DNA from 2 places in the Caulobacter sp. AVps18 genome. Region 2 is predicted to be linked to the other one. Evidence: predicted binding sites of a transcription regulator. Region 2 holds the regulator's gene; the other holds the start of a gene.

The links. The regulator LexA, encoded in region 2, represses DNA repair genes until DNA is damaged. The targets are predictions, from matches to a motif close to ATGTTCNCNANNTGTTCT.
Region 1: the regulator LexA is predicted to act here: its motif matches at 3,261-3,278, upstream of ACW179_RS03310 (YifB family Mg chelatase-like AAA ATPase).

What each region holds. Positions count from the first base shown of each region.
Region 1 is NZ_CM178737.1:715,255-719,667, forward strand. Features, by position in the region: gene ACW179_RS03300 (AmpG family muropeptide MFS transporter) at 1-28, opposite strand, end outside; gene ACW179_RS03305 (response regulator) at 64-1,614, opposite strand; gene ACW179_RS03310 (YifB family Mg chelatase-like AAA ATPase) at 1,649-3,199, opposite strand; gene gshB (glutathione synthase) at 3,330-4,280, opposite strand; gene ACW179_RS03320 (DUF1330 domain-containing protein) at 4,410-4,413, opposite strand, start outside.
Region 2 is NZ_CM178737.1:3,290,537-3,294,949, reverse strand. Features, by position in the region: gene trpC (indole-3-glycerol phosphate synthase TrpC) at 1-710, shown strand, start outside; gene ACW179_RS15020 (lysophospholipid acyltransferase family protein) at 820-1,389, shown strand; gene lepB (signal peptidase I) at 1,452-2,279, shown strand; gene lexA (transcriptional repressor LexA) at 2,669-3,373, shown strand; gene ACW179_RS15005 (peptidase inhibitor I78) at 3,458-3,796, opposite strand; gene ACW179_RS15000 (DNA polymerase III subunit chi) at 3,793-4,254, opposite strand; gene ACW179_RS14995 (leucyl aminopeptidase) at 4,263-4,413, opposite strand, start outside.

The sequences.
Region 1 (4,413 bases), 2.0 Mb from region 2:
TCTGCGGCGCGTCGGGCTGGTCGGTCATGCGGCGGCGGTCCCCCTTGGCGGGGAAAAGCCCGCCTAGCCGGCGACCTTGGCGCGCGTCGGGGTTTTCGTCCAGCCGGAGGCGGCTGCGCCCTGGGTGGCCTGAGGACCTGTCCAGCGGGTCAGCACATCGCGCAGCGAGCCGTGGGTCAGGGGCTTGACCAGGAAGTCGTCCATGCCGGCCGCCAGACAGGCGCGGCGGTCCTCGTCGAAAGCGTCGGCGGTCAGGGCGACGATGGGCGCGACCACGCCCTTGGCGCGTAGGGCCTGAGCCGCTTCGATACCGCTCATGCCGGGCATGCGCAGGTCCATCAGGATCAGGTCATAATTGTCGCTGGAAAGGGCCGCCAGGGCCTGGTCGCCGGCCGCCACGCGGTCGACCTTGCAGCCCTCGCGCTCCAGCAGGGTGCGGGCCAGCAGGGCGTTGATCGGATTGTCTTCAGCCAGCAGCACCCGCACGCCAGGCGCGGCGGCCAGGGCGATGCGGTCATCTTCGGCCGGGCGCTCGGCGGGAGCCGCCGGGCTATGAGCCGTCGCCTGCAGCACCTGGGCGACAATGGAGGCGGCCCGCAGGGGTTTGATCAGATAGCCGCTGAAGCCGGCGGCCCGCAGGCGCTCGATCCGGCCGCGCTGGTCGGGGGTCAGCAGCACCACGGCGCGGCGACCGGCCGGCGGTCGCAGGGTGCGGCGCGGGCTGGCCAGGGCGGCGTCGATCAGCAGCACGGCGTCCAGCGGCGCGGCGGCGACCACCCCCGCGACGTCATCGGCCACATAGGCTCGGCCGCCGGCGGCCTGGATCTGTCGACTGGTGGCGGCGCGGACAATGGCGTTGGGCGAGGCCACGGCGACGGCGCGACCGGCCAGGGAACGGTCCTGCGTGGGAAGGAATACGGCCTCAAACGGGGCTTCGAACCAGAAATCAGCGCCCTGCCCCACGGCGCCCTCGACCCCGGCTTCGCCGTTCATGGCGCGAGCCAAGCGGGCCACGATGGCAAGGCCCAGGCCCGCTCCGCCCAACTGGGTGCGGTGCGAGGCGTCGGTCTGGACGAAGGCCTGGAAGATCTTGGCGCGGGCCTCGGGCGCGACCCCCGGCCCGGTATCGGTGACGGTGAAGCGCACGCGGCCGGCCTCAATCACGCTGGCCGACAGCAAGACGCCGCCCACATCGGTGAACTTCACGGCGTTGCCGGCATAGTTCAGCAGGATCTGCCGCAGACGGCCCTCGTCGGCCAGGATCACCGGCACGTCCTGGGCGACGGCCCACGCGATCTCGATGCCCTTTTCATGGGCGCGCGGGCTCATCAGTTCGGACACCTGGCGCAGCAGGTCGCCCACATCCACCGGCGTGGGGCTCAGTTCGATGGCGGTGGCGCCGAGGCGCGCGAAGTCCAGCACGTCATTGACCAGGGCCAGCAGGTGGTCGCCGCTTTCGCGCAGGGCGTTGACATAGGCGCGCTGCTCGCCGGTCAGGCGCGTGCCTTCCAGCAGGCGGGCCATGCCCAGCACGCCGTTCAGCGGGGTGCGAAACTCATGGCTCAGCGTGGCCAGTTGCTCGGGCGTGACACCCGTTGGGCGCGAATTTGTCATGCGAGCATCCTAGCCCCTACGGCTTAACACCCGGTCAAAACGCCGGTTGGCCAAACACCGCTGCTTGCTCTTCGCCCGGCGTCGCCGTGCGGCGATGGGCCAGGGCCTCGGCCACATGCACGCGGCGCACGCCGTCGGCACCCTCAAGATCGGCAATGGTGCGCGACAGACGCAACACCCGCGTCCAGCCTCTTGCGCTGATCTTGCCCGCCTCGGCGGCGCGGGCCAGCAGGCTGCGCCCGGCCTCGTCGAGATCGGCGATCTTTTCCAAAAACGCGCCCTCGGCTCGGCCATTCAGGGTGTCGGCGCTGCCCATCCCCTCCGCTCGCTCGATCTGGCGCGCCCGGGCGCGGGCCACACGCGCCGCGACCTCGGCCGTGCCCTCGACCGGCGGCGGCAGGGCCAGGTCGGCGGCTGTGACGGCGGGCATGTCCACAGACAAATCGATACGGTCGATCAGAGGTCCGGACACCCGGCCCTGATAATCACGCTGACAGCGGGGCGCCTTGCCACAGGCCCCGCGACCGGCCCCGCCATGGCCACAGCGACAGGGGTTCATCGCCGCCACCAGCTGAACCTTGGCCGGATAACGCACATGGGCATTGGCTCGGGCCACCATTACCTCGCCGGTTTCCAGCGGAGCCCGCAGGCTATCCAGCGCCTGAACCCCGAACTCCGGCAGTTCGTCCAAGAACAGCACGCCGTTATGAGCCAGCGACACCTCGCCCGGCTTGGCCTTGTGCCCGCCGCCGGTCAGGGCCGCCATGCTGGCGCTGTGATGAGGCGACCGGAACGGCCGCGCGCGGGTCAGGGCACCGCGCGCGATCAGTCCCGCCACGGAATGCACCATCGAGGTCTCTAGAAGTTCGGCTGAGGTCAGGGGCGGCAACAGGCCCGGCAGGCGCTGGGCCAGCATCGACTTGCCCGAGCCCGGCGGGCCGCAGAACAGCAGATTGTGCCCGCCGGCCGCCGCGATCTCCAGCGCCCGCTTGGCGTGCTCCTGCCCCTTGACGTCGCGCAGGTCCCTGGAACGCTCTCCCTCGATCACCGGACCGGGCGAAGGCGCGCCCAGCACCTGGCTACCCCGGAAGTGGTTGATCAGCGCCACCAGCGAGCGCGGTGCCAGGATGCGCGTGCCGCCGGCCCAGGCCGCTTCTGGCCCGCTGGCCTCGGGACAGATCAGGCCCAGCCCCATGGCCCCGGCCGCCATGGCCGCCGGCAGGGCCCCGGCGGCGGGCACGATGCGGCCGTCCAGGGACAGCTCGCCCATGGCCGCCCAGCCATCGAGCGCATCCAGCGGGATCACCCCGATGGCTACCATCACCGCCAGGGCGATGGGCAGATCAAAGTGGGCGCCTTCCTTGGGCATGTCGGCCGGAGCCAGATTGGCGACGATGCGCTTGCCCGGCAAAGACAGACCCAGCCCGGCAAAGGCCCCCCGCACCCGCTCGCGGCTCTCGGCCACGCCCTTGTCGGCCAGGCCGACAATGACGAAATGCTGCTGGCCCGTGGTCAGCTGCACCTCGACATCGACGCGACGCGCTTCGACGCCCTCGAACGCCACGGTGACGACCTTCGCGGCCATGTCCGCCTCATGGATCGGTTTGACTTATCCACAAGACAACCATGGCGCGCGGGGCGGAGCAAGAACAAAAAACGAACGTTTCAGGAAATCCCGTGCGTTCAGTCGCCTAGCCGCCCCACTTCATCCACCGCTAGCCCCGGGCGCGGATCGCCTCGATACGGTCCCAAAGCACGGCCGATGCATCTATCCCGCTGAAACGCTTGAGTTGTTGCGCGCCCGTCGGCGATGTGACGTTGATCTCAGTCAGGTACTCGCCGATCACGTCGATGCCCACGAACAGCAGGCCGCGCCGCTTCAACTCAGGCGCGATGATCGCGCAAAGCTCCAGATCCCGCGCCGTCAATTCGACCGCCTCGGCCCGCCCCCCGACACGGAGATTGGAACGCACCTGACCGGCCGCCGGCACGCGGTTGATCGCGCCCACCGGCTCGCCGTCGACCAGCAGCACCCGCTTGTCGCCCTTGCTGACCGCCGGCACGAACTTCTGGGCGATGACCTGCTCGCGGCCGATCATGGCGTGCAGTTCCAAAAGGGCGTCGAGATTGGGATCGTCCGCCAGCAGCCGCGCCACGCCCGACCCGCCGCCGCCGTAGAGGGGCTTGAGCACGATATCGCCGTGCCGGGCGCGGAAGTCATAGATCGCCTCATAGTCCGAGGTGATCAGGGTCGGCGGCTGCACGCCGGGAAAATCGGTGACGAACAGTTTCTCGGGCGCATTGCGCACCTCGGCCGGATTATTGACCACCAGGGTGTGGGGATGGACCTTCTCGAGGAAGTGGGTGGCGGTGATATAGGCCATGTCGAACGGCGGATCCTGGCGCATCAGCACCACATCGACATCGTCCTTCATGTCCAGCAGCACGGTCTCGCCCAGGGTCGCATGGGCGCCCTTGTCGGCGGTCAGCACCAGCGACTGGGCGCGGGCAAATACCCGGCCGTCCTCCATCGACAGCTTGTCGGGCGTATAGACCCACAGCCTGTGACCCCGGGTCTGGGCTTCCATCATCATCTGGAAGGTGGTGTCGGTGTCGATATTGATCCCCTGGACGGGATCCATCTGGACGGCAACTCTCAGCGACATGACGACTCCGGGTCAGCTTGGCGCGGCGACGTAAGGCGTCCCGCGCCGCGACTGCCTAGTTAAGGCGGCGAGGGGGGGAATGCGAGGGGGGAGTTGGGCGCGTGAGCGGGCGAGGACTCCAGGCGGACGTCAG
Region 2 (4,413 bases):
AACTGGAGTCCGCCGCAAGATCCGCCAGCAAGCCGCGCGGCTTCAGGGCGGCGCTAAGCGCCGCTCACACGCCCGGCAAGCTGGCCCTGATCGCCGAGATCAAGAAGGCCTCGCCCTCCAAGGGCCTGATCCGCGCCGACTTCGACCCGCCGGCCCTGGCCCGGAACTACGAAGCCGGCGGGGCCACCTGCCTGTCGGTGCTGACCGATGGTCCCAGCTTTCAGGGCGCTGATCCCTATCTGATCGACGCCCGCGCCGCCGTCAGCCTGCCCTGTATCCGCAAGGACTTTCTGGTTGATCCCTGGCAGGTGGCCGAGAGCCGCGCCCTGGGTGCCGACGCCATTCTGGTGATCCTGGCCATGATCGACGACACCCTGGCCGCCGAGTTGATGGCCGAGGCCGAGCGCCTGGGCATGGACGCCCTGGTCGAAGTGCATGACGAAGCCGAGATGGACCGGGCCGGAAAGCTGGGCTCCACCCTGGTGGGCATCAATAATCGCGACCTGAAGAGCTTCGTCGTCGATCTGGCCGTGACCGAGCGCCTCGCCGCGCAGGCTCCGGCCGACGCCCTGCTGGTGACCGAAAGCGGCGTTTTCGTCCTCGACGACGTGGTGCGCATGGAAGCGGCCGGTGCCAAGGCCATGCTGGTGGGCGAAAGCCTGATGCGTCAGGCCGATGTGGCCGGGGCCACCCGCGCGCTGATCGGCTGAGCCGGTTCCATAAGGGCTGGCGCTGAGCCTTCGGTCCAGCCAACCTGTCGACTCAAGACGTCCCGACGCCGCGCGCGTACAGAGACGCGCCCAGGGAGAGGACAAGCCGATGAGCCCTATCGCTCGACTGGTGAAATGGGCCTTGGCCACCTTCTTCCGGCTTCAGGGCTGGACGGTGGAGGGCCAGGCCCCTGCGTCACGCAAGTGTGTGATCATCGCGGCGCCCCACACCAGCAACTGGGACTTTGTCTATTTCATCGGCGCAACCGACGCCCTGGACCTCAATCTCAGTTTCATGGGCAAGGCCTCGCTATTCCGCTGGCCATTTGCCGGGGTGATGCGCGACCTGGGCGGCGTGCCTATCGACCGTTCGCAATCGCGCGACACCGTATCGGCCATGGCGGATGAGTTCGCGCGACGCGACGAATTCATGCTGACCATCGCGCCCGAAGGGACGCGCGGCAAGGCGCGGCAGTGGAAAACAGGCTTCTACAACATCGCCTTGAAGGCGCAGGTCCCGATGGTCTGCGGGATGATGGACTATCGGCGAAAGGTTGTGAGCCTGGGCGAAGCGATCATGCCGTCAGGCGACTATGACAAGGACATGGCGCTGCTGGCGGCAATCTACAGCAGTTGCAGCCCCAAACATCCGGAACTGGCGACCAGCCTGAAGACGTAAAGCGCCACGATTTGGCCAAGCTGCGCCGGTTCTACTGCAGGCTTGAACGCCAGGGGGATCCGATGAGCGACGACACAAACACTGCCCGCAAACCGACCCTGCTGGCCGAAGTCCTGGATTGGGCGCGTTTCTTCGCGCTCACGGCGGCGATCCTGCTGGTGCCGCGCACGGTGCTGGCCCAGCCCTTCATGATCCCGTCAGGCTCGATGGAGCCGACCCTGGAGATTGGCGACAGGATCCTGGTGTCGAAATACGCCTATGGCTGGAGCCGCCATTCCCTGCCCTTCAGCCCGCCGCTGGGCCATGGACGCCTGGCAGGGCGAGAGCCTGCACGCGGCGACATCGTTGTCTTCAAGCGACCGGGCGATGGCCGAACCGACATCATCAAGCGGCTGGTCGGTCTGCCGGGCGACCGCATCCAGGTTCGCGGCGGTGTTCTGACGATCAATGGCGCGCCCGTCGGGCAGACGCCGATGGCGGTGCGGGTCAAGTCGGATCACGGCTACCCCGTTGTGGTCGAGGAGGCCGCCGAGACCCTGCCCAATGGCCGAACCTATCTGACCCACTCGCAAGGCCCGCGCACGGCGGCGGCCAATACCGGCGTCTATCAGGTGCCGGCAGGCTGCTATTTCATGATGGGCGACAATCGCGACAACTCGGTCGACAGCCGCTTCGATCCGGGTTCGATCCGGCCCGGCGACGCCCGCTGCGCCTGGGATACCGCCCTGGATCAATATCTGCCGCCCGAGACCGGGATGGGCTTCGTCCCGGCCGAGAACCTGGTGGGCCGGGCCGAGCGTGTGCTGTTTTCCTGGCAAAGCGGCCAGGGCCCGCGCTGGAGCCGCACCTTCAAGAGCCTTTCGGCGGGCACCGGGGCTCCCCGGGCCTGAAGCGAATCGAGTCGGAAAGCGCGCCGATTCGCCGCTTCCGGGTCGTGACGCCTGGGTGCGAGCCCGGGCGGCTGCGTGATTGCATGGCTCTGCAGCCCCGTTGATCCTCGCTAGAAACGCCAGGACCACGCCTGACAGGATGTTTGTGCAAAGGTGATTTGCGCACCCGACAGCCGGATGATGTTCCGGGCACTATCTTCTGATTTAACAGCTAAATTCGCCGCACTGCTTCTGCAAGTGTCCCGTGGCGCGCCCCGCCTATACGCGCAGGCAGGGGCGTTCCGGGACCGCGTCGCGGCGGTCTGTTGCGTCAACTTGACATTAAGGAAGAACGCCTAGAGAACATTCCAACGGTTTGCGGTTTGTTCCGCGTCTTGGTCGAGGCCGACATGCTCACGCGCAAGCAGCACGAACTGCTGATGTTCATTCACGAACGCATCAAGGAGAGCGGCGTTTCGCCCTCCTTCGACGAGATGAAGGAAGCCCTGGACCTGGCGTCCAAGTCGGGCATTCACCGCCTGATCACAGCGCTGGAAGAACGCGGCTTCATCCGACGCCTGGCCCACCGGGCCCGGGCGCTGGAGGTGGTGAAGCTGCCGCAACAGGCCACGACCGCGGCGCCGCCCAAGGGGCGAGGCACGTTCAAGCCGCAGGTCTTCGAAGGTGGCGGCGCGCCGCCGGCCGCTGCGCCCTCGGCTGCACCGGCCAATGACAGCCGCGACCTGCCGATCCTGGGCAAGATCGCCGCCGGTACGCCCATCGACGCCATCCAGCACGAGCGCGATCGCCTGCCGGTACCCGAATCCATGCTGGGCGGCGGCGAGCACTATGTTCTCGAGGTTCAGGGCGACTCGATGATCGAGGCCGGCATCCTTGACGGCGACTATGTGATCATCAGGAAGGGCGACACCGCCAATTCCGGCGAGATCGTCGTTGCCCTGGTCGGCGAGGAGGCCACCCTCAAGCGCTTGCGCAAGAGGGGCGGCTCCATCGCCCTCGAAGCCGCCAATCCCAAGTACGAGACCCGCATCTTCGGTCCGGACCAGGTTGAGGTTCAGGGCAAGCTGGTGGGTCTGATCCGCCGCTATCACTAATCCTGGCTGACAGTCTGACAACAGAACGCCCCCGGCCAAGGTCGGGGGCGTTTTGCGTTCCGGGTCAGGACGATTGGAAGCGCCCTACCCGCACTTGACCTCTTTGACGATGCCCGTGTCGGCATCGAACAGGATGTTCAGGCGGTCGGGCCGGAAATCCATGGTCACCGGGCAGGTGGTGCAGGCCACACGCCAGCGGGTGGGATCAACGGGGGCCGGCAGGTCGGTGCGGATCTTGCCGACATAGGCATTGGCCTCATTCATCCCGCACTGGTCCTTGGGCTGGGGCGGCGCAATGGCGACCGGCGGCGGGGCAACGGGCGTCTCGGGCGGCGGCAAGGGAGCCGGAGGCGGCGTGCTGGAGCACGAGGCAGCGCCCAGCAGCACGGCGACGCCAAGGCCCGCCAGGATCGATCGCTTCATGCCTGCTTCTCCCAACCGCGTTCAGAACCCTGGCGCCAGTACGACACCGGATGACCGGCCTTCTTGAAGATCGTCCAGCGCCCCCGTGCGGTTCCCAGGGCGGCCTCGTCACGGCCATCAAACAGCAGGATGCAGCGCGCATAGCCCGCCAGGTCGCCGGGCTCTGCCCCGTCGATCAGGAAAATGGCGTCGCCGGCATTGGCATTGTCCAGGGCCGTGGTCAGCAGGACCGGCTGGCGCTCGGCCATCGGTTCGCCGGCCAGACCGTGCGGCAGGAACGCGTCGTCGCGAAAGGTCCAAAGATGCGCGTCCAGCGCCTCCAGCCGGCGGGCATCGACGCCCCGCACCAGGGCCTTCCAGCCCCGGCCAAGGGTCTTCTCCAGCAGTTCGGGCAGCACCTGATCGGCGCTGCTCCGCTCCAGATGGTAGAACCAGACCTCGCAAGGGCTTTCAGCCATGGGCGCGATCAGCTCTCATAGGCGTCGGCGACCAGTCGGTTCAGCAGCCGTACGCCGAAGCCCACCGCACCGTCGGGAACGGTCGGGTCTGTCGAAGGCTTGCGCCAGGCGACGGAGGCGATGTCGAGGTGCGCCCAGGGCACGCCGTTGACGAACTTC